Regions from separate parts of the Vibrio fluvialis genome, predicted to be linked through region 1. Evidence: predicted binding sites of a transcription regulator. Region 1 holds the regulator's gene; the other holds the start of a gene.

Region 1 (4,103 bases):
AAAGGTATCGATGGTCTGCTGTTTACCGGCAGTGCTAACACGGGTCATCTGCTGCACCGTCAGTTTGCGGGTCAGCCAGGTAAAATGCTGGCGCTGGAAATGGGCGGCAACAACCCGATGGTGATCTCTGATCACTACGGCGACCTGGATTCCACCGTTTATACCATCATTCAATCGGCCTTCATCAGTGCCGGTCAGCGTTGTACCTGTGCTCGTCGTTTGTACGTACCACACGGTGATAAGGGCGATGCGCTGATCACGCGTCTGGTTGAAGCGACTCAGAAACTGCGCATCGACCAGCCATTTGCTGAACCCGCACCGTTTATGGGGCCACAAATCTCCAAAGCGGCCGCGGACTTTATTCTCAAAGCGCAGGCAAACCTGCAATCTTTAGGCGGCGAAATTCTGGTTGAAGCGCGCGGTCTGGAAGCGGCGTTTGTGACTCCGGGTATCATCGATGTGACCCCGATTGCCGAGCTGCCGGACGAAGAGTACTTCGGCCCGCTGCTGCAAGTGGTGCGTTACGAAACGTTGGCTCAGGCGGTTGAACTGGCCAATGACACCCAGTTTGGCCTGTCGGCTGGCCTGGTCACCACCGATGACAGCGAATGGGAATACTTTGTTGACCACATTCGCGCCGGCATTGTGAACCGCAACCGTCAGCTGACGGGCGCGAGTGGCGATGCGCCATTCGGTGGTCCGGGTGCGTCGGGTAACCTACGTCCAAGTGCGTTCTACGCGGCGGACTACTGTGCCTACCCGATGGCGTCGATGGAAGGTTCGGCAACCGAACTGCCAGCCACGTTGAGTCCGGGTATCGAACTGTAATTTACGATTTAGCTAACGTCACAGGCTGAAGGCTACCCGGTCCTTCTCGGGCTTCGGACCGGGTAGCCACTTTTTACTATTACAACAATAAATATTCATATTAGCCCCAAGTAGTGAGTGGTCACTTGGGCAACAGAATCCAATAACCCAGGTTGCTTGCAGAGCAGCGCAGACAAGGAGGCGTTATGACGCCAGCAGTTCTCTTTGAATCCCTATGGAATGACTATATTCGACGTCTTTGCCCGTCGGCCGACAAAGTACACCAGTTGCTTCAGGAAGACGAAGCGCTGATCAACGATCACATCGCCCTGCGTACGTTTAACGTGGCACCGCTGGGGATTGATACGTTGGCGAAACCGTTTCTGGCGCTGGGCTACAAGCCGTGCGGTGATTACGTGTTTGAAAGCAAAAAACTGGTAGCGAAACATTTCGAGCATCCGGATCCGCTGCAACCCAAAGTGTTCATCAGTGAATTGAAAGTGGAAGAGTGTTCACCAGAGCTACAAGCGATTGTTGCTAAGCTGGTGGCGCAAGTTGATGCCACGAAGCTGGAAGGCGATGCTTTCCTCTACGGTGGCCGTCTGTGGGATCTGAGCTATGCCGATTATCTGCAACTGGCGAAAGAGAGCGAATACGCCTCTTGGCTGGCAGCACACGGTTATGGTGCCAACCATTTTACGGTGAGCGTTAACCAGCTGAATGCGTTGGATGAAGTGAAACAGGTGAACGATCATCTGCGCAGCGCAGGCTTTACCATCAACGAATCTGGTGGCGAAGTGAAGGGCTCACCAGAGGTGCTGCTGGAGCAGTCATCAACGATGGCAGACAAAGTGCCGGTGACCTTCATTGAAGGCACAGAAATCATTCCGGGCGGCTTTTATGAGTTTGCCAAGCGCTACCCAATGGGCAACGGTGAACTTTACACAGGCTTTGTGGCCGCTTCTGCAGACAAGATTTTCGAAAGTACCGACAGCAAGTAATTTCGCGAGTGGCTTTGGGTTGTCTGTAGTCCAGTGGCGGACAACCTTCCTCTCTCCTGGCCACAAGCAAATAAAAAAGCCACCGCAAGGTGGCTTTTCCTATTCTGTCTCGGTGACGATTAACGAGTACCGTATACCACGATAGTCTTACCGTGTGCAGAAATCAGGTTCTGCTCTTCCAGCATCTTCAGGATGCGGCCAACGGTTTCACGAGAACAGCCAACGATTTGACCGATTTCCTGACGAGTGATCTTGATTTGCATACCGTCTGGGTGGGTCATGGCGTCTGGTTGTTTCGCCAGGTTCAGTAGGGTCTGCGCGATGCGACCAGTTACGTCTAGGAACGCCAGGTCACCCACTTTTTGGCTAGTCACTTGCAGACGGCGAGCCATCTGGCCAGACAGGCGCATTAGGATGTCCGGGTTAACCTGAATCAGCTGACGGAATTTCTTGAATGAAATTTCCGCGACTTCACAAGGAGATTTTGCACGAACCCAGGCAGTACGCTCCTGACCTTCTTCAAACAAGCCAAGCTCACCGATGAAGTCACCTTGGTTCAGGTAAGACAGAATCATCTCCTTACCTTCTTCATCTTTGATCAGTACCGCAACAGAACCTTTAACGATGTAGTACAAAGTCTCTGCTTTTTCGCCCGCGTGAATTAGCGTGCTTTTTGAAGGGTACTTATGAATGTGACAATGTGAAAGAAACCACTCTAGTGTCGGGTCGGTTTGAGGTTTACCTAGAACCATAATATCTCACTTCCTCTGCAGGGTACGCTTGCTGCTATCCATATTTTAGCGAAGCCTTATTTGGATTCACTAGAATAAGAGGACTTTCTTATTGCTGCAAGTTATCTTGTGTTTCGGTATGGAATAGTATCCTTTTTCCAAAACGATTTCTTGATTTTAATCGTGTAGGACAGGGGATAATCTACGCAAAACTGTGCACATGATCACGGTATGAAAAGTAATCGACACAGTAGGGCGTTGACTAGCCAATTTTCCCTGATTCTATCAATTGTTGCAGGAGCGGCCTGACGATCAGCTCCATCGCAAATCCCATTTTCCCGCCCGGCACCACGATGGTGTTGTGACGCGACATGAACGAACCATCAATCATCGCCAGCAGGTAAGGGTAGTCGACGTTTTTAATCCCACGCAGGCGAATGACGACAAAACTTTCATCCAGACTGGGGATGCCTTTCGCGTTGAGCGGGTTGGAGGTATCGACGGTCGGCACACGCTGAAAGTTAATGTGGGTGCGCGAGAACTGCGGCGTAATGTAGTTGAGGTAATCGTCCATCGAACGCACGATGGAGTCCATCACCGCTTCCCGGGAATGGCCGCGATCGCGCGTGTCACGTACGTATTTTTGAATCCATTCCAAGTTCACAATCGGCACCATGCCAATCAGAAAATCGACGTGCTGCGCGACGTTCACTTCGCCATCCACCACGCCGCCGTGCAGTCCTTCGTAGAACAGTACATCGGAGTTTTCCGGCAGTTGTTGCCATGGGGTAAAGGTGCCCGGCATCTGATTGTAGGGCACGGCTTCGTCAAACGAGTGCAGATAGCGTCTGACCTGGCCGGTGCCGGATTTCCCAAACTGGCGGAAAAAGTCTTCCAGTGCGGTAAAGTCGTTGGCTTGCGGACCAAAATAGCTGATGTGGCGGCCTTGCTCGCGCGCCTTGCGAATCTCGACGTCCATTTCCGGACGGGTAAAGCGGTGGAAGCTGTCGCCTTCCACCCAAGCGGGCTTGATGTCCATCATATTGAACATCTTACGGAACGCTTCTGAGGTCGTGGTTGTGCCGGCGCCCGACGAACCGGTGACGGCAATAATTGGGTGTTTCGCTGACATGACAAACCTTGTCTCTGAGTCCTTAAAACGGGGCTGTATCAGTACAGCCCAAGCCGAATCACTATAGCACGTAAAACTTTGCTGTTGTCACCCGTTAACGATGATTGACTTTTATATCAACGGTTTCATGCAATTCTGAATAGACGATCACGGCTTCTCCGGATTGCAACAGAGCCTTAACCTGATCGACTTTATCTTGCAGAGAAATCTCGACTTCACCGTAATCGGTGCCTTCGCGCAGCACGAATTCACGAATCAGATTGTCGAGCGTATCGGGCGCAATTTGCTGCCACGGAACGATCATAAATACCTCTTGCTTTTATGTTCGTGGTTGAATGCTGCCAAGTATAACGCCTCAGCGGTCCAGCGTCAGGTCGCAGCAACTTGGCAACGCACTAAGTTTTATCGCGCAGACTGGCGTAGTAAGCCGGC
Region 2 (4,103 bases), 1.9 Mb from region 1:
CTCGATCTGAATCTGGAAGACTTCACACAGCGCGTGAACGCTGACGTGGTGAACAAGATTGTCAATCTGGCTTCACGTAATGCAGGTTTCATCACTAAGCGTTTTGACGGCAAACTGTCTGACAGCTTTGCAGAACCTCAGCTGTACAACGAATTTGCTGCGGCTGCCGATCGTATCGCTGAGCTTTACGAAGCGCGCGAATTTGGCCGCGCCATTCGTGAAATCACCGCACTGGCGGATAAAGCCAACCAGTACGTTGACGAAAAAGCACCTTGGGTTGTGGCCAAACAAGAAGGTCAGGATCAAGCACTGCAGGATATCTGTACTGTCGGTATCAACTTATTCCGCGTTCTGCTGACTTACCTGAAACCGGTGATGCCAGCACTGGCGGCTCGCTCAGAAGCCTTCCTGAACCAGGAACTGACTTGGGACGGCGTAGCTCAACCTCTGACTGGCCACACCGTCAGCGCGTTCAAAGCGCTGTTCAACCGTATCGATCCTAAACACATCGAAGCGATGATTGAAGCATCGAAAGAAGAAGCTGCTGCTGAGAAAGCCGCTGCGGAAGCTGCCGCACCTAAAGCGCAGCAAACTGAGCTGAGCAAAGACCCTATCGCAGCCGAAATCGAATTTGATGACTTCGCGAAGGTTGACCTGCGTATTGCTAAGATTGTCTCTTGTGAGTCAGTGCCTAAAGCTGACAAACTGCTGAAGTTCCAACTTGATATCGGTGGTGAAATGCGTCAGGTATTCTCGGGTATCAAAGCGGCTTACAACCCGGAAGATCTGGTTGGCAAATACACCGTTGTGGTGGCAAACCTGAAACCACGTAAGATGAAGTTCGGCATGTCAGAAGGCATGATCCTGGCCGCCGGCCCTGGTGGCAGCGAGCTGTGGATTCTGGAACCTCATGAAGGTGCCCAACCAGGTATGCGTGTGATGTAATCGCGTTCACCTGCGTTTAAAATCAAAATGTTAAGGCTCCCGGTGCCGATTGGCTCGGGAGCTTTTTTTATTGAACCAGCTCACACTTTTAGGTCAATTTGCACAACCTTAGTGCAAAAAGATTGTTGAAAACTTGTTAACTTATTGATTTGTAAAAACAAAAAACTTGGCATCAAGGCTGCTAACTCTTTAGGAGTATAAACACTAACAAGGAGTTGGTTATGTTTGTCTTTATTTCGATGCTGATTTCGATAGGCATATTGTGCCTGATGTTCTTCTTTGCCAAACAAAGAGAATCGACCCTTCAACGCAAATACGAACTGTTGGTTGACCTGCGTCAGCTGCTTTATCTGTGCCGCCAGCACCGCAGCGCAACTCATCATGCTCTGATGTTTGGTGAACACCGTGAAGCTGAGCTGAGCCATCTGCACGACCTGATTCACGAAAAATCTAACCATTTGATCGCGACCGCTCACTTCGACAACAAACCTATGTACCGCATTTTACAGTTGAAGTTGAAAGCACTGATGAAAGAGTGGTCAGATCGCAGTATCTCCCGTAACCAGATGGTACATGGTAAAGCGATTCGTCACTGTATGTTTCTGATGGATGAAGTGATGTTGGCATGGCTGGTGGAATCCAGCCGTGAAGATTTGAGCGATGAATACCACATGAATTGGCAGCAAATCATCGATACCATGGATGCTCTGACGCAGCTGCGTATCTGCATTGAAGACATGCACACTCAGGACGGCCGTTCGCGCATGCAACATTATTGCGACTTGGTGCGCCGTAAGCTGAATCAACTGGCGCTGATCAGCCCGCTGTCTATTGCGTCACCGGCCTGTTCAAAAGCGATGCATTTGCTGTCTGAATTGCATAACAATCAGGCCTTTGATATGGATGCCGAACAGCTGTATCAACTGACGTCAGATGTGTCGCTGAGCATCGCGCATGTGTATGACCAGATGCTGGCTGATCTGACTGAAAGCCTGTACCTGCCATTGCCCAAATTAGTGATCGCCTGATGGCAAACGCCAGACATAAAAAAACGCCACCCGAAGGTGGCGTTTTTCATTGGAATTATTTCAACATTTTACGCGCGGCTTCTACCACAACTTTGATAGAGCGAGCTTCGGTCTCTTTCAGCGTAGAATGATCTGGAATTTCTTTCTGAGTACGGTTGATGATAACACCCGCCACACAACCGGCTTTCAGACCTGAACTTGCACACATGGTCAGCAGCGTTGCTGATTCCATTTCAAAGTTCAGTATGCCCATTTCCTGCCACTCTTTCATAGAGCCTTGGAAACGACGGACAACACGACCAGTGAACGTGTCGTAACGCTCTTGACCTGGGTAGAAAGTATCGCTGGATGCTGTCACGCCCATGTGGACGGTTGCACCGCTCTCTTCTGACGCCTGCTTCATCGCTGTTGCCACTTCAAAGTCAGGAACCGCAGGGAACTCCATTGGTGCAAAATGCAGGCTGGCACCGTCAAGACGCACAGAACCCGTAGTGACAATCATGTCGCCCACGTTAACATTTGGCTGAATAGCACCCGTAGTACCAACGCGAAGGAAAGTGCGAACGCCCAATTGCGCCAGCTCTTCAACCGCGATAGAGGTAGAAGGACCGCCGATACCCGTTGAACAAACCACAACTGGTTTGCCATCCAGTTCAGCACGGTACAGCGTGTATTCACGATGGCTGGCCAGGAACACTGGGTTTTCCATCAGCTCCGCAATCTTTTGCACGCGCGCAGGATCGCCTGGAATGATTGCCAATGTTGCACCATTCAGATCAGCTTCGGTAACACCAAGGTGGAATACGACTTGAGACATAAGTAGCTCCTTCATTGTGGCTTATTCAGCTCATAAATATGTTTGGGTACCGTGCTACTTTAGCCGAGCGGGCCCCAACATTAAGTGACAAAACTCACAAGTATTAACGCAATAAGAAATTACATTTCATTAAAAGATGACCTTTATCACACAAAATTGTCATTGTGATGCAACTATGAGCAATATCACTATCAACGGCGAGTAACGTGACATGGCAAGGCGGCACCTTGCCATGTGTCAGTATAGCCAGTGCAATGACTATTTTTTAAACTTCAGCAGACGCAACGCATTGAGCGTCACCAGCGCCGTTGCACCGCTGTCTGCCAATACCGCTACCCACAGCCCGGTCACCCCAATCAGACTGGTGACCAGAAAGATACCTTTCAGACCCAGCGCTATGGTCACGTTCTGACGAATGTTGCTCAGAGTCGCTCGTGATAGCGCAATCATGCCGGGTAACTCATTCAATCGGTTGTGAGTAATGGCCGCATCCGCCGTTTCCAGCGCGACATCCGTACCACCGCCCATCGCAATACCGATGTTAGCTTCTTTCATTGCTGGCGCATCGTTGATGCCATCCCCTACCATGGCGACATGCTGTTGCTGCGCCAGTTGGCGAACATATTCCACTTTGTCCTCTGGCATCAGGCTGGCCTGAAAATCCATATTGAGTTGGCTGGCAATTGCCTGGGCACTGCGCGGGTTATCACCGGTCAGCATGGTCGTGTGAATCCCCATTTGGTGCAGTGCCGCTATCGCCTGCTGCGCATCTTCACGCAGCGTGTCTTGCCAGGCAATGATGCCGATCGGCGCGTCATTCTCCAACGCCACCACTACGGTTTTTCCATCCGCTTCCATCGCCGCGACTTGCTCGCTGACAGATTCGGCCAACGGCACGTCAACCTTGCCCGGCGCCAGCACTCGGTAAAAATGCTCGCCAATTCGTCCTGCCACACCGCGCCCAACCAAAGCTTGCTTATCTTGCGCATGCGGTAATGTCAGCCCTTGATTCTGCGCTTTTGCGACCAGCGACATCGCCAGTGGGTGGCGTGAGCCTTGTTCAATCGCGGCAGTGACCGTGAGCAGTTGCTCTGGCGACCAACCGGAGAGCGCCACGATGTCGGTCACCTGCGGTTTGCCTTGAGTCAGCGTACCGGTTTTATCAAACGCGACACTTTGGATCCGGCCTAATTGTTCAAGCGCTGCTCCCCCTTTAATCAACGCACCACGTCGTGCACCCGCTGCCAAACCCGACGTAATCGCCGCCGGTGTCGAAATCACCAAAGCGCACGGACAGGCAATCAGTAACATTG

What was found. Region 1 encodes CRP, which controls carbon source genes, mostly activating them, when cyclic AMP is high. Its sites were predicted from a motif close to TGTGANNNNNNTCACA; they were not measured.
Region 2: the regulator CRP is predicted to act here: its motif matches at 2,874-2,889, upstream of udp (uridine phosphorylase).

The regions. Positions count from the first base shown of each region.
Region 1 is NZ_UHIP01000001.1:169,883-173,985, forward strand. Features, by position in the region: gene astD (succinylglutamate-semialdehyde dehydrogenase) at 1-828, shown strand, start outside; gene DYA43_RS00775 (DUF1338 domain-containing protein) at 1,014-1,808, shown strand; gene crp (cAMP-activated global transcriptional regulator CRP) at 1,928-2,560, opposite strand; gene DYA43_RS00785 (phosphoribulokinase) at 2,802-3,671, opposite strand; gene DYA43_RS00790 (YheU family protein) at 3,766-3,975, opposite strand; gene DYA43_RS00795 (hydrolase) at 4,067-4,103, opposite strand, start outside.
Region 2 is NZ_UHIP01000001.1:2,050,530-2,054,632, forward strand. Features, by position in the region: gene metG (methionine--tRNA ligase) at 1-945, shown strand, start outside; gene DYA43_RS09635 (hypothetical protein) at 1,167-1,973, shown strand; gene udp (uridine phosphorylase) at 2,029-2,790, opposite strand; gene DYA43_RS09645 (zinc/cadmium/mercury/lead-transporting ATPase) at 3,049-4,103, opposite strand, start outside.